2 regions of the Rhodococcus sp. 24CO genome follow, and region 1 is predicted to be linked to the other one. Evidence: riboswitches for the same ligand, from Rfam matches in the RefSeq annotation. Region 1 holds a riboswitch; the other holds the start of a gene.
What was found. Region 1 has a riboswitch for cyclic di-AMP ahead of V2B23_RS10240 (transglycosylase family protein). Riboswitches for the same ligand answer to the same signal wherever they lie in the genome.
Positions count from the first base shown of each region.

Region 1 (11,004 bases):
AAGGTTCCACCGCTGTCGGTGATGACGTCCACCACATCGACAAGCCACGGCGTCCGTTGGTCGACTGCAGAATCAAGCACCCACTGATCGAACGACACTGTTCCCCCTCATGTCCCCTGCGCAGTTGCCCACACACGCATCACGTGATGAATACCGTCACCGTCCACCCACCACGGCACACTCACGGTGGCCTCCACCGCGCCGGTCAACCGGACGGAGAGTTCGTGATGAATCACTACCTCGCCGCCGGGCACTTCACGGCCCAGTGCCGCAAACATCAGGACCGCGTGCGGCTGCGCCGCCCATGAGCTTCGCACGCCCGTGCTGGCAACCTGACCGCCTACGACCGACGATGCCGTCGCGACATCGAGCAAATCGGCCAACGCTTCCGCAGTCTCGAAGCTACCCAGAATAATTCGTTGTGTCGGCAATGCCGGACCGAGCCACGGTCGATCGAGAACCAATGCATCACCGGGGTCTACGAGGTCACCAGACAGCCCGCGAACGAAGCTCGGCAACCTCAACTCGTCCAGATCGAGGACGCGCCGCCGGGAAGCGTCGGCCAGCAAGTGGTGTGTTCGGGCAATGACGGCCGGTGCGGGCATGCGCAGTGGATCCGCGAGCCGATCAAGCAGCAGTTGAGCCAGTTCCGGATCGTCGACGGTATCGGACGCCAAGACGGAGCTCAGATACTCGCTGCCAGGATGGTCGGCGACATCGAGGAGATCCTCGAACGTGCGATCGTGTGGTGCGCGCAGCAAACCCAGTATCTCGCCGCCCAATTCGGCGTGCGAGCGCAGCCACCACGCCGTGTATCCCCGACGGTCCTCGAGCAGGGCTCTCGTTGCCGGAGACTCCAGCAGCAGGGTCAGCGCATCTGCCCATCGGTTCTCGTCGACCAGATCGAGGTCACGGACCGCCTCGATGTACTCGGGGTCCTCCCCCAACGTGTCCCACCACTGCCCCTCGGAATCGAGATCGTGATCGGGTCCGGACGGCAACTCCTCACGAAAGACGGTGAAACCCCAGCCGACGCCGACGACGCGCAGAGCCTGCTCCCCCACCTGTTCGACAAAGCTCGGCTGCACTGTGCCAAAAGGTGAGTCGTCGACCAGAACTGTCGCCAGTGGCGCGCCGGGCAGGAGCAACTGGTCGGCCGAGCAGAGTTCTCCGGCCGAATCCGGCAACAGCACCTCGCCGATCCATGACGGCGCGGCACCGGGTGCTACGTGCGCGGCGAGCGCAAGCACCGTCGACGCTAATTCTGTTGCAACGGAATCATCTTGGTCTGCAGCATCCTCGATCAGGGCGCGCAGCGCTGGGTCGGACAACAGATCCGTCGCCGTTGCGCTCGTTGCGCCCAAGCGAGAGAGCAGGGGGTGCGATGCCTGCGGGTGTACAAGCCGGGTCCAGGGCACCGGTGGCACCGAATCGCCGAGTTCGGTGCCAAGCACTACCGTTCGCGGACCGGTGACAATTCGTCCGTCCGACAGCGGAACCGGCAGCGTGCCAAGCTCTTCCACTGCCAGAGCGTCGACGACCAACGGCTCGAGCGCCGCGTACAGCCGGTACCACCATGACGGCTCCTGATCGAGCCCGCTGAGCAGTTCCGCGATGCGCGCCAACCCGATCCGATGTGTCGACACCGCCGCCAAAGCCCGCTCATGACGCGGACCGGAAAGTTCGGGAACAACCAATCCGCCGATGACGTCGGTGAGCAATTCCGCCAAATCGTCGGTCAGACCAGGAACTACCGATGCCCGCTGCGGCGCCCGGTCAGGTTCCCCCACAACCGGAAGCCAGGCATTTTCCTGAAGTTCCTTCAGAAGCGCTTCCCGCAGAAGAGAATCCACTTCACTTCGCGCAAAAGCCGGAACGGGCACAAGCGATGTGCGCTGATCGGCAGGCAACGCACCGACAAAATCCGCGTAGCCCTCAGCCAGCGCGGCAATCGACGCGCCGGGCAATATCCGTCGCCGATCCGGTTGCATTGCGATGTCCGCGACTACAAGCGCCGGGACGGACAATTCTTCGTCGGATCGCGTCGGCGCCCGCAGTACGTCTTCGGTGACCGGTGCAACTACTCCGTTTTGCACCGGAACTATCCAGCGGGCCTTGGCGCTCTGGTATTGCCACCACACCGCAGTGCCGATCGAGATTTCGGTCAGCCCGGAGTCCAGCAGACGCTCGGTACGCTCAAAGCTTTTGTCGCCCAGCCGAATAGACGTCAAACCCGGTAGCTCGAGGAGTAGATCCACGGCTTCACGTGCCATCCGAGACAGCAGCGCAGCGCCGTCGACGTCGTCGCGGAGCGTGAGCACCACCTCGGAATCGGCGCCGCCGTTCGGCTTCGCTTCCGACGGCCACACCAGACGCAGAGCGGGCACTCCCGACTCGGGAACCTTCAGACCGGCCTTCTCGATCTCGGCTCGAGTTTCCTTGGCGGAGAATCGAATCGAACCCGTCGTCGACCGCAGCTCGAGCTCGTCACTCACCGAACGGACGGCGGAGAATCCGACGCCGTAACGCCCGACAACACCGCCGGTGGAATCGATCTTGCCCGAAGCACGAAGAGCGGTCAGTGCGTGAACACCCTCCTCGTCGAGCGGTCGACCGGTATTGGCGAGCGTCAGCACCGAACCGTCGAGATCAACCCACAAGGAACCAGGAACCCCGGCCCGCAGCGCCGCGTCGGCAGCGTTCTGTGCCAGTTCTGTGAGCAACCTGTCGCGGTAACCCGCTGCAGCCAAATCCGATTCGGTGGCCGCGTCCTCGCGCAGGCGCGTCGGCGAGTCCGCCCACGCGCGCAGCGTGGCGTCGCGGAGCGCGCCGGTCCCGAACGGATCCCCTACTCGGTGGATACCGAACCCGAATCTTCGGTGCCCGCGGCAGACGTGCGCGACATCTCGACGGCTCCGTCGTCGTAGGCGTCGAAAGCCGGAGAGCCCGCGCCGAGCGGAAGGCTGGTGTCGGAATGCGCGCCACAGCCGTAACTTGCATGAACGACGCGACCGTCAGCGGACAGTTCGTTGCCACACACGCCGAACGCGGCGTGCAACGAACCTGCCAGCGGAAGATAGAAGCCGCACAGTCCACACGTCGACGGCGCTGCCTTCGCCATGTCGGAGTCGGGTCCGAAATCTCCCTCGAACCATCGCGTAGCCGCGTCGAGCCGGCCCTCGAGGCTCATGACCTTCGTGCGTCCTAAACCCAGTTCCAAGGCGACGTCGTCGACCTCCGGGTCGCCGTTGGCGACGTAGCCGGGAACCAGTCGCGGGTCCTGCGCCGGCGGAGCCAGCAGGTCGCCGGGCGACAGGTCTCCGGGACGAATCCGCTGATCCCACGGAAGCCACTCGGGCGCAACCAGCGCATCCGGACCGGGCAACAACGCCAATTCGCTGATAGTGGCGCGAGTATCGTCTGGACCTGCGGCAACAACAACAGCCCACTGCCACCCGCGGTAGCCGGGAAGGTCTGCTGCAAAACGATGGGTAGCGGCGAATTCATCCTCCGACGTGACGCCGAGGTATGCACCGACTCCGCCTTCGTGCAGCTCGACTACAGCTGCTCGGGCAAGATCGACGGCATCGGCCAGTACGGGGCGCGGCACTGCACGCTCAGGAGAAGTAGCAACACTCACTCCTCCAGTTTGCCGCACCACCACAAGTACGCAACGCACAGGGCTGGAATGCTGGACGGATGAGTAGGTCACGCGCCGGTTTCGTCAGCATCGCCTCAGCGTTCGCAGTGATCGCATCGGGCGTTGCGGGGTGCTCGACAACGGATGACGCAACCCCCGATTCCGGCGCCGACAACTCCCCTCGACAGCTCTCCGCCGAGGTGATCGAGGTCTACGACCATGACGGCGGGGCCTTCACCCAGGGGCTCGAGATCGACGGCGACAGACTGTACGAAAGCACCGGGCGTGTCGGGGAGTCGTGGGTGCGCTCGACGCAGTTCGACGGCACCCCGGTCTCCGGACCCGACATCGCCCGCGCCGAGTTGGCGCCTCCACTGTTCGGTGAGGGCATCACCGTGATCGGTGACGCGCTGTGGCAATTGACGTGGAAGAACGGCGTCGCGATTGTCCGCGACAGGAACACTCTCACCGAGCGTGGCCGGTTTCCGCTCGCCACCGAGGGCTGGGGGATCTGTGCACTCGAGAATCGCTTGGTCACCAGCGACGGCTCGTCGACGCTGACGTTCCGCGATCCGGACACGTTTGCAGTCACCGGTTCGGTGGACGTCACTCGTGGCGGCCAACCTGTCGGGGATCTGAACGAACTGGAATGTGCCGAGGACGGAACCGTCTACGCAAACGTCTGGCAGACCGACACAATCGTGGCCATCGACCCAGCCGACGGGCACGTGAGTAGCGTGATCGATGCCTCACCTCTGCGCGGCCGGCTCGATACCGCAGGGTCCCCCAACCCAGTCGACGTCCTCAACGGAATCGCCCAGATACCCGGAACGGACCGTTTTCTTCTCACCGGAAAGTACTGGCCGCAGATCTTCGAAGTTCGATTTGTGAAGTGATTTCGAACTTTCCCCTCGACTCGTCAGGGGTGTGCGTGGTCGCAGATCACGGACTAGGACAGAATTAAGTGGTGACCGGACCGCGCGAACCCTACGACCCCGATACCCGGCGAATTCCCGACGAATCCGCAGGGCAGACTTTGCATCCCGGTTATGACAATTACCCACCGGCGACGCGGCCGTCAGCGCGTCGTGCGCCGTTACCTCCGCTTCACCCGATCCCCGGCTCCCGTGACGACGCCGGCGATGGTGGCGACGCCAAGAACTCGGGCTCGAAGAGCAGTTCCGACGCACCCAAAGCCCCACCGATGCCCCGCAAGCTCACGGTCACGCGAGTGGCCGCGATGCGCAGCCGGGAACTGACGAACAAGGGCATCGCGACGTTCCAGCGCGCCGCCAAAGCCGACGGCGCGGACAAGTCCGGCCTCACCGCGCTGACGTACGCGGTGATGACCAACAACGCGACCGACGCGGCTCTTGCGGTGGCCTTGGCAAATACCCTGTTCTTTTCCGCTGCCACAGGCGAGGACAAAACGAAGGTCGCGCTCTATCTCCTGATCACGATCGCTCCGTTTGCAGTTATCGCTCCCCTCATCGGACCGATGCTCGATCGATTGCAACGGGGCCGCCGAATCGCGCTGGCCGCGTCGTTCGGACTTCGAACCGTGCTGGCGCTGATCCTGGTGTTCAACTTCGACAGTTGGATTCTGTATCCCGCGGCGCTCGGCATGATGGTGCTCAGTAAATCGTTCTCGGTACTCAAGAGCGCGGTGACTCCACGTGTCCTGCCACCGGAAATAGACCTGGTCAGAGTCAATTCTCGGCTCACCGTGTTCGGGTTGATCGGTGGAACCATCGGTGCGGGCGCTGTGGCCGGCGCACTCGCACTCGCCTTCAAATCGCCGGGTGCCCTCTGGTTCGCGGTGGTCGTGACGGTGTTCGGCGCCTACCTGAGCATGCGCATCCCGTCGTGGGTCGAGGTGACCGAAGGCGAGGTTCCCGCCACCATCACCTATCACCCGGACGAGCAACACACAGCAGGCGGCGGACGCGCTTCGGGTATCAAGAGCGCAAAAGTGCGTCAGCCACTCGGACGCGCGGTCATCATCGGGTTGTGGGGCAACGGCACCATTCGCGTTCTCACGGGCTTCCTCACGTTGTACATAGCGTTTGTCGCCAAATCCAAAACGGACCACGAGCCGTTGCAGCAGGCGATGATGCTCGGCCTGGTCGGCGCTGCCGCAGGGCTGGGCAACTTCGGTGGCAATGCTGCCGGTGCGCGACTCAAACTGGGTCGACCGGCCCTCGTCGTCCTTCGGTGCACGGCATCGGTGTGGATCATCGCCGTCATCGCGGCCCTGACCGACAACTTGATGACGGCTGCGCTGGCCACACTGATCGCGTCCGCGGCGAGCGCGTTGGCCAAGGTCTCCCTGGACGCGTCGCTGCAGCACGATCTGCCCGAGGAATCGATCGCTTCCGGTTTCGGCAGATCCGAAACCGTCCTCCAACTCAGTTGGGTGCTGGGCGGGGCGTTGGGGGTTCTGCTGCCTACTGAATACTGGATCGGGTTCACTGTTGTCTCGGTGTTCTTGACGATCGGTCTACTGCAGACGTTCCTGAGTTACCGAGGCAGCTCACTTCTGCCCGGGCTCGGTGGCAAGCGCCCTGATCTGGCCGAGCAAGAGGTGACCGAAGTGATCTACACCGGCAAATCCGATCGAGGACAAGGAAGTACTCCGCAGTGATCATGCGCGCAAGAACAAAGAAGATCGTGGCAGCGGTCAGTGTCCTGATGGTGGTGGCGCTGGTTGCCTACGTCTCGGTTCTGGTCGTGATCATCAAGAACATCAACGACGAGCCCGATGGGCTCCCGCAGATCACCGCGTACGCACACGGTCGCACCATCGAGACTCAGCCTGCCGGGTTCTGCACGATCGACCTGTCACAGTGCGCGCAGATCGGTGATGTGTACGAGCTCGACGTGCCCGAGGGATACCCCTTGCAGTTGTCGTTGTCGAAGGAAGTCTCTGACGCCGAGTGGGCAATGCTGGCAGTCTACGAAGACGCCGACGGCAATCAGACCGGTGAGCCTCGCTTCTTCGGAGCCGGTGAGTCCTTGGCAGTCACCGTTGAAGCCGAACCCGAGAAGCAACTGGTGGGAGTGGAGATCCACCTTGCTGTCGGTGAAGGCAGCGAGCAGGGGCTACTGATCTGGTCGATCAAGACAGCCTGACCGCTGACATACAAAATGCCCTGCACATCTTCGAGAGAAGTGCAGGGCATTTTCGTGTCTCGTGCTGATCAGCTGTCGAGCTCGCGTGCCACGGCGCGGACAACCTCGGAGATCCGCTGCGCGGTCTTACGATCGGGGTACTTGCCGTTGCGCAGGTCAGGCTGAACCTTGGCCTCGAGCAGCGTGATCATGTCTTCGACCATGCCGTGCAGTTCGTCCGGTGTGTGCTTGCGGACAACCGGCTCACGTCGCTGCGTCGATGCGCCGCGCAGCGACGGGGCAGGCTCGAGCACCTTCAGGCTCAGAGCCTGCGGACCGCGTCGACCGGCAGCCATGCCGAATTCGACTTTCTGACCTGCTTTCAGGCCCTCGACACCTTCGGGAAGGGCGGACGCACGTACATAGACGTCCTCCCCCTCCTCCTGCGACAGAAAGCCGAAACCCTTTTCGACGTCGTACCACTTCACCTTGCCGGTTGGCACCGCGTTCACCCGCTCATCACTCGTCTGGGACTTGCGTCCCACTACTTTCGGAAGGCTCGCATACGAGCCTCGATGGTCCTGCTACTCCATGGTCCTGCTCACATCACTGCGACCAGAAATCGACTCGGTCGAAGAATGCAAAAGAACGCGCCCCGAACTTGCTTGACGGGACGCGCAGTCGCCTCACAGTCTACCTGTGACGAACCGGTCTCGGCACCCACGTTTGCCGGGCACTACCCTCGTAGATGTGGACACTCAACCGAACCCGAGTACTTCCGGCACCGGAAACGGCTTGTTTCGAGTCGCGATGGGGTTGTTTTTCATCGGACTCGTCGCGCTCGTCGCGATCTTCGCGATCAACATCTTCAGCGACACACCGCCGGGATTGGCGCTGTACCTGATCTCCTTGGCGTGTCCGGTCGGATTTCTACTGGCCATCGTCTACACCTTGAGGGCGGGTCGTCGCGCCCGCTGATCTCCCCTCACCCCAACCGAAAGGTCACCGACCATGAGACTCCTCCTGAACGTAATCTGGCTGGTCTTCGGCGGATTCTGGTTGGCCTTGGGTTACTTCGCGGCAGGCATCATCTGCTGCATTCTGATCATCACGATCCCCTTCGGTATCGCCGCGTTCCGGATAGGCATCTATGCCCTCTGGCCGTTCGGTAAGACCGTCGTCGACAAGCCGACGGCTGGTGTCGGTTCGATGATCGGAAACGTCATCTGGGTCATCATCGCCGGTATCTGGCTGGCGATCGGCCACATCGTCACGGCGGTGGCGATGGCCATCACGATCATCGGCATCCCCTTGGCCGTCGCAAACCTGAAGATGATTCCGATCTCGCTGATGCCTCTGGGCAAGGAGATCGTCGACGCCAACCGCGTCAACTACGCATAGCTCGCAATCCCCCACCGATAACAGTGTGACCTTCGTCACGTTACGGGTGGATAACGGAATAGCCACAAGAGAACCTTCACTGCGGAATCCTTCACTACCTGGGAAGAGTCTCCTGCGCTTTGGCGGCGGGTTTGTATCCCATTCGGCGCGCCGCGTTATCAAATGGTGACATGAGCGGTGAGAGCCGTTACCGTGAATTCCGGCCGGGAAACTCCGGCCACCTCCGGCCCGCCGCGCCAAACCTTGTCCCGCGGGTACCGGAACTTCCCACTTTCGAGCATTCCAGGGACAAGGACGGGGGACCCAAAGTCCTCTGTGAGAGCAGAAATGTTCTCCACCTGACACCGGTTCGACAAGCAATACATTCGAACCTTGGGGTGAAGCCAGACCCTTTCCAGCCAGGAAAGGCGAGGCCGGGCAACCTCTCAGCCCGAACCCGACAGCTGACCTCGCAGGCGCGTGTGGAGAGGAAATTCACGATCATGAGCGGACGCCATCGCAAGCCCACCACCGCAGGCCGCACTGTCGCCAAGGTCGCCGTCACCGGCGCCATCATGGGTGTAGCAGGACTCGCAGCCACAGGTACCGCCAGCGCTGCCCCCGATTCCGACTGGGATCGCCTCGCACAGTGCGAAGCGGGCGGCAACTGGGCCATCAACACCGGCAACGGCTACCAGGGCGGATTGCAGTTCTCCCCCAGCACGTGGAACGCACACGGCGGCGGCGAGTACGCAGCCACCGCAAACAACGCCAGTCGTGAGCAGCAGATCGTTGTTGCCGAGCGCGTACTGGCCAACCAGGGATGGGGCGCTTGGCCGTCCTGCTCCTCGAGCCTCGGCCTGAGCAGCGGCGCAACGCAGCGTTCCGCTCCGGCCACGACGCCGTCCGCACCCGCCGCACCGGCACAGCAGGTCGCTCAGACCGTCGCGCACCCCGTCTCCGACGCAATCGATCAGGCCATTGCATTTGCCGAGGCCAACGGTATCGTCGTCGATCCCCAGATCCTTGCAGCAGCAGACACCGCGAAGTCCTTCCTGAAGTAGGACTGCGAACTGCGCGTTCCGCTCGAACGCACCCAGCTGGAAAAGAAGGCCCGCACCGATTCGGTGCGGGCCTTCTTCGTTGCGGTTCTAGCGGTTGATGACGGTGTACGGGTGGATGTAAGGAAGTGACTCCACCGGTAACGGGAAGGTGGTGTCCTCGCCGAACGGTGAAAGTCCACCGGAGCGGGTCGATGACAATTCGGTCACTGCGTGATCTCCGTCTGCAGTTTCCGGCCATCCTGGATCTACATAGTGCTGCTTCGAATTGTTGGCCACGAAGCCATTTTGACAGGACTCCGTTACGCCGTACATACCAGGTCTCTAATCTGATACCTGATGACCGAAATACGTGGCACCCAGGCGGGCACTTCCGGAGCCGACAGTTTGACCGATTGGCTGTCGGCGCGCACTGACGCCGAGCTGACGGAACTGCTGCGTTTGCGGCCGGATCTGGCGGTGCCACCGCCGAGCACGATGGTGGTGCTCAGCGGACGCGCACAGCAACGGGCGTCGGTCAGTAGAGCAGCCGACGAGCTGGACACACTGGACTTCGGACTTCTCGAACTTCTGGCGCTCGCCGGTGCCGAGGAAACTCCCATGACACGCGCGGAACTGAACGACGCGCTTACCGCCCGGGCCCTCACCGGCAAGGGCAAGGTCACCAAGAAGGCAGTCGACTCCTCGCTTGCGAAGATGCGGGCCTACGCGCTCATCTGGGGCACAGATCCGATCAGCATCGTCCCCGCTGCCATCGACACCATCCCGTGGCGACTGGGCCGCGCTCTCGAACCCGCCGAGTCCATGTCGGAAGCCGAGATCACAGCGGCGCTCAATTCGCTCGGCGAGCGCGAACGCGGCCTGCTCGAGACCCTGGCCAACTCTAGCCCCATCGGCCGAACCCGCGACGCGGCTCCGGAAACGCCCGCAGATCGTCCCGTGCAGAAACTACTGGCGGCCGGCCTACTCCGGTGGTTGGACGAGCAGACCGTGGAGTTGCCGGCGACGGTACGTCAGGTCATCCGCGGCGAACCGGTCTTCGATCCGACCACGCTCACCGCGCCGGTGATCACCGGTGACAAACTCAAACCTGCCGACGTGAATGCGGCAGCAGCGGGCGAAGCCCTCGAGTTGGTTCGCCAGAGTGAAAACGTGATCGCCGTTCTCGGGGCCGCACCTGCCCCGGCGTTGCGCGCCGGTGGACTCGGAGTGCGTGAACTACGACGTATCGCGAAGGCCGCGGACCTCGACGAGAGTCGGCTCAATCTTGTGGTCGAACTCCTCGCCGCCGCCGGATTGATTGCCAGCGGCACCCCGGACCCCGCACCGGCGTCCGACACCGCGGACGACTACTGGACGCCGACCATGACAGTCGACGGTTGGCTGAACGCCACGACGGCCCGCAAATGGGAGGTCTTGGCGTCGGCGTGGATCGATGTCCCCCGAGTCCCCTGGATGATCGGGATGCGCGACCCGTCCGACAAGCCGATCGCCGCGCTGGCCGAGGAGGGCCGCGCGCCGTCTGCACCGAGAGACCGGGCGTCGATTCTCGGACTCTTGGCCGAGCTCGACAGTGGGCAGAGCGCCTCGCCCGCCGAGGTGAGCCGTTCGCTTGCGTGGCGTCATCCCCGACGGAGCGGGCGGCTTCGGACATTTGCAGTCGAGAACACACTTGCGGAGGCGTCGGCTCTCGGATTGGTGGCGCGGGGCGCGCTGAGTTCACCGGGTCGGGCGATGCTGCACGGCGGCGACGCCGAAGCCGAAATGGCGGCGGCGCTGCCGAAGCCGATCGACTACATCCTGGTTCAGGCC
Region 1 covers NZ_JAZFNF010000004.1:34,515-45,518, reverse strand. The annotation lists gene V2B23_RS10285 (phosphatase PAP2 family protein) at 1-98, opposite strand, end outside; gene V2B23_RS10280 (sacsin N-terminal ATP-binding-like domain-containing protein) at 108-2,780, opposite strand; gene V2B23_RS10275 (DUF3027 domain-containing protein) at 2,849-3,661, opposite strand; gene V2B23_RS10270 (glutaminyl-peptide cyclotransferase) at 3,700-4,536, shown strand; gene V2B23_RS10265 (MFS transporter) at 4,608-6,284, shown strand; gene V2B23_RS10260 (DUF2771 domain-containing protein) at 6,287-6,772, shown strand; gene V2B23_RS10255 (cold-shock protein) at 6,841-7,254, opposite strand; gene V2B23_RS10250 (hypothetical protein) at 7,502-7,729, shown strand; gene V2B23_RS10245 (YccF domain-containing protein) at 7,763-8,152, shown strand; cyclic di-AMP (ydaO/yuaA leader) riboswitch at 8,407-8,626, shown strand; gene V2B23_RS10240 (transglycosylase family protein) at 8,635-9,195, shown strand; gene V2B23_RS10235 (hypothetical protein) at 9,283-9,471, opposite strand; gene V2B23_RS10230 (helicase-associated domain-containing protein) at 9,532-11,004, shown strand, end outside.

Region 2 (11,004 bases), on a different contig from region 1:
TCCAGCTCGCGCTTGAGTTCAAAGGACATGACCTTGCCGTCGACGCGCCGCGCGCGATTCATGGCGGCAAGGTCGAGATCAGCCAGGCCTGACGGCGACACACCTACTGGTTCCGCGTGCAGGAAGTAGTGAACGATGGCGCCGTCCATGACCGGTTCGAGCCACACCTCCATGGTGCCGACGAGACTGCCGGACACACCCCACCGGAAGCCTGCGGGACCGCGGTCCTCGCGCACCTCTAGCTGGAGATCTCGCCACCACCGGCGCCACTGCGCACGCGAGGACAACAGTTCGGCGACACGCTCGGGCGGTGCCGCGATGAAAGTCTGGTCTGCGACCTGAATGCTGCTCACGACAGTTAGCTTCACATATCGCGTCGACGGGTGAGCGAACGGTGCCACACCACTGCGAACCGGACAGACTGTAAGCCGGGCCACAACTATGCCGGACGTGCGACTACAGTGAATAGTGTCAAACCCTACTCGTCAGTATTTCGCAGTGTCGGAGGTATTTTGTGCCTGAATACAGCGCACCCCAGACGTTCACGATTCCCGAGGATGCCTCTGCGGTCGACTCGGTGTTCACATTCGCGAAGACGAAGCCTGCGGCCGTCGTCTACAAGCGAAAGGTCGGCTCCGCGTGGGTCGATGTCACTGCCGGCGAGTTCGCCGCCCAGGTAACCGCAGTTGCCAAGGGCCTGATCGCGATCGGCGTCAAGCAGGGCGATCGCGTCGGCCTGATGTCCGCGACTCGCTACGAGTGGCCATTGATCGATTACGCGATCTGGGCCGCAGGCGGCGTGACCGTTCCGATCTACGAAACATCCGCGGCCGAGCAGGTTCGCTGGATTCTCGAGGATTCCGAGGCGATCGACCTCGTTGTCGAGAACGACGTCCACGCAGCCACCGTCAAGGACGTCGCAGAAGCGTCGCCGTCGCTGCGCACCGTCTACCAGATCGAGGCTCTCGCAGGCGGACGCGGCGCAGTCGAGGAGCTGTCCGCCCTGGGCGCCGACATTTCCGACGACGAGGTCCAGACGCGCATCAACGCTCTGAAGGCCTCCGATCCCGCAACCCTGATCTACACCTCCGGCACTACCGGCCGTCCCAAGGGCTGCCAACTGACACACTCCAATCTCATCGCGGAGTCGAAGGGAATCCTCGACTCCAACCTCGGCGATCTGCTCAAGACGCCAGGTGTGCGCACCCTGATGTTCCTGCCCCTCGCTCACGTCCTGGCGCGCGCGGTCAGCATCGCCTCGTTCGACGCCGGCGCCACACTCGGGCACACCAGCGACATTCCGAACCTCGTCCCCACCTTCGGCGAATTCAAGCCCGACTTCATCCTGTCGGTACCGCGAGTGTTCGAGAAGGTCTACAACAGCGCCCGCGCAAAGGCCCACGGCGAGGGCAAGGGCAAGATCTTCGACGCGGCCGCGGAGACCGCTGTCGCGTGGAGCGAGGCCCAGGACAAGGGTGGCGCCGGCATCGTCCTCAAGGCCAAGCACGCGTTGTTCGACAAACTTGTCTACTCCAAGCTCCGGGCAGCCCTCGGCGGACAGTGCCAACTCGCCATTTCCGGTGGCGCCCCGCTCGGTGCGCGGCTCGGCCACTTCTTCCGCGGCATCGGTGTCACGATTTACGAGGGATACGGCCTCACCGAAACCACCGCCGCATTTGCCGTCAACACCATCGGCTCCCAGAAGGTCGGAACCGTCGGAAAACCATTGGCCGGCAACTCTGTTCGCATTGCCGACGACGGTGAGATCTTACTCTCCGGGCCCGTGGTCTTCACCGGTTACTGGCGCAACGAGAAGGCAACCGCCGAGTCGATCGAGAACGGCTGGTTCCACACCGGCGACCTCGGGACCGTCGACGAGGACGGGTTCATCACTATCACCGGACGCAAGAAGGAAATCATCGTCACGGCAGGCGGAAAGAACGTCTCCCCCGCCCAGCTCGAGGACGCATTGCGCGCGCATCCGCTCATCAGCCAGGCAATCGTCGTGGGCGATCAGAAGCCGTTCATCGGCGCACTCATCACCATCGACGCCGAAGCACTGCCGGCCTGGAACGAGCGCAATAACAAGTCAGCCGGCACCACCGCGGCTGATCTGGTCAGCGACGGCGAACTTGTCGGCGATATCCAGGACGCGATCGACGAGGCCAACAAGCTGGTCTCCCATGCCGAGGCGATCAAGAAGTTCAAGATCCTGCCGGTCGACTTCTCCGAGGACACAGGCGAACTCACCCCGACGATGAAGCTCAAGCGCAACGTCGTCCACGCCAGCTTTGCTGCGGAGATCGAGATGATCTACGCGAAGTAACACCGCGCACACCTGTGGCCGCCATACCTTGGACGAGGTGTGGCGGCCACAGTGCTTCGGTGCTCGCGTCTCAGCCGAGCATCGCCTGCAACTTCGACGCGAGCGTGTCCCACTTCCAGTCGGTTGCCACCCAGTCGCGACCGGCAGCGCCCATTGCCGCGGCTCGATCACGATCGGACAGGATCTCGATCACCGAGGCGGCAACGTCGGCAACCGACGTACCGTCGACCACTAGCCCGGTCTTGTTCTGCTGCACCGTTTCCGGGGCACCTCCACTGCGACCCGCGATCACGGGAACACCCGTCGCCGACGCTTCGAGGTACACAATCCCGAGACCTTCGACGTCGAGTCCCGCGCCGCGGGTGCGGCATGGCATCGCAAAGACATCGGCGATGGTGTGGTGGGCAGACAATTCCGCTGCCGGGACGGTGCCCGTGAACACGACGTGATCGTCCATCCCCGTCTTGTGGGCGAGCTCACGCAGCTTCTCGTCGTACGGACCGCCCCCGACGATGACGAGTACTGCGCCGTCGATGCTCGCGCGGATGGTCGGCAGAGCCTTGATCAACATGTCCTGTCCCTTGCGCGGCACCAGCCGTGAGAGGCAGAGAATCGTCGGGCGCTCCCCCAGTCCGTACCGTGACCGCAATTCTGCACGAGCGGCCGAATCAGGGTGGAAGACAGACGTATCCACTCCTGACGGCAAGTGCTCCAGCGCAGCCTGCGGCCCGAACGCCGCCGCGAACCGCCCACGGGTGTATTTGCTGACAAACGTCACCGTGTCGGTGTTTTCACCGATTGTCCGCAACGACTGCCGCGCACCGGGAATCATCGACCAACCCACTTCGTGACCGTGAGTACTCGCGATCACCCGCGACGCTCCCGCCCGGCGAACCACCGGCGCCAACAACGCAAGGGGCGCCGCCGCCCCGAACCACACGGACTCGCAGTCGTGCTTCTTGACCAGTTTCGCGGCACGTCTGGCGACAAACGGAGTCGGAAGCATCAACGTCGTGGGATGCCTCACTACCTCGAAAGGTTGAGCGGCATCGAATTTCTTGTGCGAATCACCGCGCCACCGCGGCGCATAGACAACCAGCTTGTCGGCCGGAAGATGCTTCGCGAACGTATGTAGATACGACTGGATTCCGCCCGGTCGGGGCGGAAAATCATTGGTCACCAAAAGGGTCCGGCGCATTGGTCCACCGTAAAGCACGAGCCGAGTAACCCCCGCTGCGGTGCAGCCAATCAACCCACGCTGCGGTGCAGCCAATCAACCCAGTGTGCGGTGCAGCCAATCCACCCAGCCGTCGCGCAGGTCGTCGATACTCACGCCGAGCACGTCGACGATGCGCCGGTTGATCTCCTCCGGTGTCGACGGACCCACAGCCAAGGCGCGGAACAGTTCCGTCAGCTTGGACTCGCCGAAACGATCCGCAACATAGGCGTTGATCGACCACGCCGATTCGTACGCAAGGGAACTCACCACCGGTACGCCCCCGAACTGTGAATCCTCGGGAAACTCGGACGGCAGGTCACCGGAACGAACAGCGGCTGCAAGTGTCGGCGCAATCTCTCGCGCGGCCCGCCCGGAGCCACGGTTGCCGGCATATTCCGCGTAACCTTCGAGCACCCACATGGGTGACCCGTCCCGGGTCTGGGATCGGGCCGCGATATGCATCATCTCGTGGCGAAGCACCGCCTGCCGCGTCGTCGAAGTCAAGCGTGACGCGGCGGCCGGCGAGAATATGATGCGCTGCCCACTCACTTCACTGGCACCGTCGCGCACCGTATCCGCCACCGACACAGCCGCAATGGACGATCCGTCGTGCTGCGAACCGACCATCGCCGTGAATTCCTCGGGCGAACCGGCGACCATCACGACAGCCCGCTCGGACCAACCCTCGCCCCACAGTTGCGTCGTGTTCTTCACAGCCCCGTCGAGGTCCGCGGCCAACGCGTCGACAAATGCCTGCTGCCCCGGGTGCCCGACGACTATCGAATCCTGCGCCGCGTTGGTCGCAACCGTGAGTGGACCGAAATCCCATGGACCGTGCCACGAGTCGACGCTCAATTGCGAATCGGTCGAGCCGGAACCAAGTACGTCGACAATCGAGCCGTCCGCGAAGACGGACCACGTACCGTCACGCTCCGCAAAAGTCATCCAGACGGACTTACGCGTCGGCGCTGCGTCCACACCGTCGAGGGCATAACGCAAGATCACCTGAGCGCCCCACAACGTGACACCGTCGGGCGAACCGGTGTGAGCAGCCTCGACGAATGTTCCCGGCGAGACCTCGTACGCCCAATCCGAAAAACTCAATGCACCAGCGGCTGTGGCGCGTCGTATCTCTGCGTCGAGCAAGCCCGGGGTGGCAGCCGCGTCCACGAACTGCGCCAACGACATCGGATCGTCGGACATCTGGGCGCGTGCCCACGAATCGAGAAGGGCCTGAACGTCACTGACGCGCGCAGCGTCCGCCTCTGCGGCTGACTGCTCGGACGAGCCTGGCGAGTCGGTCAGAACTACGGTCAGCCCGAGAATCACCACGACGGCACACCCGAGCGCAATGAGAGCCGGGTATTCCCAGCGGCGCTTACGGTTCGTCCCGGCTGCGGGGGACGTCATGGGGTCACTCGACACGATGCCGAGTGTAGGAGACGAAGGGGACCCCCAGTCGCAGCGGCCGAGCCACTCGTGACGATGCGCTGGTCAGTAACGGCGAGCAGTCGAGAACTGCATCCCCGCCATCGACTCCACCTTTACCGGCACGCCGAACGTCGACGCGTGGAGAATGTTGCCGTCGCCCGCGTAGATACCGACATGTGAATTGTCGCTGTAGAACGTGACGATGTCGCCCGGCTGCAACTGGTCACGGGATATCGGCGTGCCACCCGCTGCCTGCGCCTGGCTGGACCGCGGCAAAGTTTTGCCGATTTGTTTGTACGACCACACGACAAGCCCGGAGCAATCGAACTCGTTGGGTCCGGTAGCTCCCCAGACGTACGGGTCGCCGATGCGGGTCAATCCGGCCTGTAGTGCCGCGGTGCCCGACCCCGGAGTCAAATTAGCCAGAATTTTGCTGGCGTCGACACCTTCTGGGAATGTCGACCCACTCAACTGCACGCGTTCGGCATCGGTCAGATCGTCGAACGCCTTGGTCACCTCGGCAACCTGAGCCTGAAGTTCACTCTGCTTGCGCTGGAGATCGTCGCTGAGCGCCTTCGCCTGATCGGCCGCAACCCGCGCAGCATCCGCGGACTGTTGCGACGAGTCCGCCGCCTGGCGAGCGTCGAGCGTCGCTTCGTTGAACTGGCGGACCTGCACCGCCGCATCGTTGGAGATGACATCGAGTGCAGACATCTGATCGAGCAGCTGCTGCGGTGAATCGCTGACCATCAAGGCAAAGAGCCGATTGGTCCGCGCGCCCTGATAATTGGCCGTAGCAATTCGGTTCACAGCCGGCGCAACCTCGGCGACCTTGGCCTTTGCCGCGTCGTACCGTCCCCGATCCTCGGAAAGTCGAGCTTCCGCGTCGAGCTGCACGGACGTCTTGGCGTCGAGATCGATCTGCGCGTTGTGTAAAGCCTCGTTGGTCTGCTCGGACACTCGGGCGAGTTCGCCGAGCTTCTCGAGCGCCTCGGTGGGATTCGTGATCACCGGGTCGGCGGTCGCCGGCATCGATGGCAACGCAACAAGCCCGATTGCCAACACACTGGTTGTCAGCGCGATGCGAACACGGCTGTACTTTCTCGATGAAAACGATCTGGAAAAAACCACGGAACGCGACTCTCCGTCTCAGTCTTGTGATGCCTGCCGATGCCCGTCAGGATCTGTTAGCTGGATGTCAACTACCCACACTACCTGCCGGCGGCACCTAATGTCTCGATCAGGTTACGGAATGGCATACGTTTGTGTCTACTCACCGGTAGGGGTAACAGGAGTGAAGTAAGGGGTGAAGTACTCAGAACGCCCACAGCTCGCCCGGATAAACAGATGTGGGCCTCGAATCAGTTGATTCGAGGCCCACATCTGCATTGAGTGGAACTGCCCCTTTTCCAGTGGATCAGGTCTACCTTCACAGGCAACCGATCGGTGACACCGGATCAGAAGCGGCGAGCACCGTCGTATGGCATGGACGACACGGGTGCCAGCTTCACGGGCTGACCCGCGGTCGAAGCATGGATGACATTTCCGTTGCCGGCATAGATGCCCGAGTGCGATCCGCCGTAGAAGGAGATGACGTCGCCGACGCGGAGATCGGACTGTGCAACTGCAACACCGGCAGCAGCCTGGTCGTAGCTCGTGCGGGGGATGTTGAGGCCGGCCTGCTTGTAAGCCCACTGGATCAGACCGGAGCAGTCGAACGCGTCCGGGCCTGCCGCGCCGTACACGTACGGGGCGCCCAGCTTGCTCTCTGCGGCGCGAACAGCCTGCTCACCAAGGGTGGAGATGGGAGCGGCGGGTGCGACCTGTGCGATCGGCGCAAACGCGGGGTTGTCCGTGACACCGGGGATCACGGGAAGTTCGGGGATCGAGACGCCCGGGATGTCGAACGTACCGACACCGGGGATGGTGATGGGGTCTGCCGAGGCAGGCGCAGCGGTTGTAGCAAAGGCTCCGGCTGCAAGTGCGCCGGCGACAACCAGTGTTGCCGAACGCTTCAAACTTTGTGACGCCACTTAAGGGGTGCTCCATTTCTTCCATTCGTCCGCCGACCGAGTTAGCTGACGGGTTCGGGCTGGGAAGATCAGCCCTACCCGCGTGGTCCGTAGCGATGACGCTTGCTACGCCCCAGGCGGGATTCACCCCAGTGAAACTTGGGTTCCCGGTTCGGGTTCCTCGCGGAGATCCCGATTAGGCGGTTCCTGACGATGCCGGTCCTTTGTGGCCCGGCAAGACTTCGTTAGGTCTCAGGAAGATTACGAAATGATCGCGGCGATGTCGACCGCATCGCCGATTTCCCGCGCGATTCATCCGAATTTGCGCGCAGTCGCGCTCGATACGCCAAAACGGTCACAGCGGGATAACGATACGTCCGGTTTCCGTAGCGTCGTGAAGCACTTCTCGCGGGTCGACCTGATTCGATCCGGCCCGGCAATCCAGGCCTTACCCCAGATCAGCACCACTTACGTACCGGTAGGCCCCTTTTCGGCCGAGGTAGATTACGAGTCGGCACACGCCGGGCAACACGGGCAGATCTGCTCCACCCGAGGGCGACACCGGGGGCGCCGACACACGCCCAAAATCGCCCAACTGTGACGCTCGTCTCTTTCAGGTCACAGGCGACCAAATACCGGGGTGCGCCCGATGCCCGTTAGTCCCGAATTCAACTTCTCTAAGTCCCTGCGTCTCTAGGTCCTTGCGCCGAAGTGACCGATTCCTGTCGGACCATCCCTCTACTGTCTTGCGCTGTGAGTCATGCCGACGCTGTCAAGGCCGCCGTTGACGCCGATCCGGATATCGGCCGTCAGCTGTCGTTCGACGAGCTGGACACTCCGCTCAGCGAAACGACCTTTGTGGTCGTCGACCTCGAGACCACCGGCGGAAGCGCGGACAACGATTCGATCACCGAGATCGGTGCCGTCAAGATTCGCGGTGGCCAGGTGCTCGGCGAGATGGCAACTCTGGTCGACCCCGGGCGGTCGATCCCGCCGTACATCGTCGAACTGACCGGCATCACCGACGCCATGCTGATCAACGCTCCGCGCATTGATCGCGTCCTACCCGCGTTCCTGGAGTTCGCCAAGGGTTCCGTTCTCGTTGCGCACAACGCGCCCTTCGACATCGGGTTCCTCAAGGCGGCAGCTTCCCGCACGGCCCGGCCTTGGCCACCGTTCCAAGTTCTCTGCACCGTCAAACTCGCCAGACGTGTCCTGACCCGCGACGAAGCACCCTCGGTGAAGCTCTCTGCGCTCGCGCATCTGTTCCGCGTCTCCACCCAACCGACGCACCGAGCGCTCGACGACGCCAGAGCCACCGTCGACGTGCTCCACGGCTTGATAGACCGGGTCGGCAACCAAGGCGTACACAGTTACAGCGAGCTGATCGACTATCTCCCCAACATCTCGGCTCATCAACGCGCCAAACGCTCCTTCGCTGCAGACCTCCCGCGAAGGCCAGGCGTCTACCTCTTTCGTGGCCCGTCCGACGAAGCGCTGTACATAGGGACGGCTGTGGACCTGCGCCGCCGCGTCCGGGGCTACTTCACCGGTTCCGAAACGCGCGGCCGCATGAAGGAGATGGTCGCCCTTGCCACCCGGGTCGACCATGTGGAGTGTGCTCACGCCCTCGAGGCCGGAGTACGCGAACTCCGGCTCCTCGTGGCACACACTCCGCCGTACAACCGACGCTCCAAGTTTCCCAAACGCGGATGGTGGATCGTGCTCACAGACGAGGCTTTCCCCCGGCTGTCCGTGGTGCGAAGCCCTACGCCGCACTCGATCGGACCGTTTACGTCCCGCGCGAGCGCACAGGAGATTGCAGAGACCGTGTGCGAGTTCACCGGGCTGCGTACCTGCACCAAGCGGATACCCCATGGCTCCGTTCACGGGCCTGCCTGCCCCGCACGCGAACTGGGCTCGTGTCCGGCAGCCCGGGATGACACCGCGGAGCGTTATGCGGTGTCAGTCGCCGACGTTCGAGAGTTCTTCGCGGGCGTTCACGACATGCCGCTTCAAAGGATGAAAGAGCGCATCGAACAACTCGCTGCCACCGCGCTGTTCGAAAACGCAGCCAGACTGCGCGACCGAACTGCCGCAGTTGCGGTAGCAGTACGACGCACTCAAAAGCTTGCCGCCGTCGCCGCCATCGATCAGTTGGTACTGGCGCGCCCCGCGCCGGAAGGCGGCTGGGAATTAGCCGTCGTCCGCGCCGGCAGGCTCGCCTCCGCCGGCCTTGCCCGAGCCGGGACTCACCCCATGCCTGTGGTCGACGCCCTCGTCGCATCGGCCGAAACCGCACTTCCCGACAACACACCGCTGCGCGGAGCGCCCCCGGAGGAACTGGCGCTCGTGGTCCGCTGGCTCGGATCGGACGGAATCAGGATCGTCTCCGCCACATCGGGCTACACCGAGCCGGCGTGCGGCGCGGGGCGGTGGGAAGACTGGTGCCACCTCGCCAAGGCCGGAACCGAATCCGAGCATGCAGAGAATCATCGTGACGCCTGGCACGAGCGCGGCGACGCGAGGACATAAGCTCGACTACAGCACAGCACCGCGCAACCAGAGGAGCGACATGATCAATGCGATCGTCATGATTCACGCCGAATCGGCCCGAATCCCGGAGACTGCTCAGGCCGTCGCCGACATCCCCGGAGTCAGCGAGGTGTACTCCTGCGCAGGCGACGTCGACCTGATCGCGGTAGTCCGGGTCCGTGACCACGCCCAGATCGCAGAGGTCATCACCGGCCGGATCAACAAGGTTCCCGGAGTGACGCGAACCGCCACTCACATTGCGTTCCAGTCCTTCTCCAGCGCCGACGTCGAAGCTGGGTTCTCGCTCGGCGAATGACCCTCAGGCGCCTACGGTCAAGCGCCTTCGGTCAAGCGCCTTCGGTCAACGCGGTGGTGAGCGACGCCCATCTCCGCAGCAGTTCCGCGGCCGCGCCGCTGTCGATTGCGAGCGCGGCCGACGCCATTCCCGCGGCAATCGCACCTTCCAGATCGTCGCCGACCCCATTGAAGGCCGCAATGGCGGCACCCGCGTTGAGTAGCACCGCATCCCGGACGGGGCCAGGCTGACCGGACAGCAGGGTGCGCGCAACCTGAGCGTTCACTTCTGCGTCGCCGCCTCGCAATTCGTCCAACGACACCCGAGCGATACCCAGATCTCGCGGATCCAGTGTGACGGTTCGAACAGCTCCGTCGGCAACGATGTACACCGTCGACGTCGTGGATGTCGTCAGCTCGTCGAGTCCGTCGTCGCCGCGAACAACCAACGCCGAATTGCCGCGCTGCGCAAGAACTCCCGCGACAACGGAAATCAGCTTCGGAAAGGCACAACCGATCAAACCGGCACGCGGTCGTGCGGGATTCGTCAACGGGCCAAGCACGTTGAAGGCCGTCGGGATGCCGATTTCCTTACGTGGCACGGCCGCAAATCGAAGTGCCGGGTGGAATACCGGTGCAAAACAGAAACCGATGCCGACCTCGTCGACACACCGCGCCACGTCTTCCGGGCCCAGATTGATCCGAACACCGAGAGCCTCGAGTACGTCGGCGCCGCCACTCTTCGACGACGCTGCCCGGTTGCCGTGCTTGACCACTCGAATTCCCGAGGCGGCCACCACAATCGAAGCCATGGTCGAGATGTTGACGGTGTTGGAGCGGTCGCCGCCGGTACCGACGATGTCGACCACGTCGGAATCGACCGGCACCGCTTTGGCGTGTTCGAGCATCGCGTCGGCGAGTCCCTGCAACTCTGCGGGCGTCTCGCCCTTCATCTTCAACCCGACACCGAAAGCGGCGATCTGCGCCGAACTTGCGTTGTCGGACATGATTTCGCTCATCGCCCAACGGGAATCGTCGCTCGACAGATCGGAACCATCGGTGAGCTGACCGAGAATCATCGGCCAGGACCGCACTACACCGCTCGAATCGGAGTTCACAGCGTTGGTTGCGTCGGTGCCGGCCATCTACTTCGGTCCCCTATGTTCAGTCGAAACGTTCAGTCGAAT
Region 2 covers NZ_JAZFNF010000007.1:102,718-113,721, forward strand. The annotation lists gene V2B23_RS18220 (polyketide cyclase / dehydrase and lipid transport) at 1-353, opposite strand, end outside; gene V2B23_RS18225 (AMP-dependent synthetase/ligase) at 515-2,326, shown strand; gene V2B23_RS18230 (glycosyltransferase family 4 protein) at 2,397-3,524, opposite strand; gene V2B23_RS18235 (peptidase MA family metallohydrolase) at 3,600-4,970, opposite strand; gene V2B23_RS18240 (C40 family peptidase) at 5,040-6,008, opposite strand; gene V2B23_RS18245 (C40 family peptidase) at 6,434-7,009, opposite strand; cyclic di-AMP (ydaO/yuaA leader) riboswitch at 7,024-7,201, opposite strand; gene V2B23_RS18250 (DEDD exonuclease domain-containing protein) at 7,742-9,523, shown strand; gene V2B23_RS18255 (Lrp/AsnC family transcriptional regulator) at 9,564-9,839, shown strand; gene trpD (anthranilate phosphoribosyltransferase) at 9,871-10,962, opposite strand.
Region 2: another riboswitch for cyclic di-AMP. It lies ahead of V2B23_RS18245 (C40 family peptidase); the one in region 1 lies ahead of V2B23_RS10240 (transglycosylase family protein).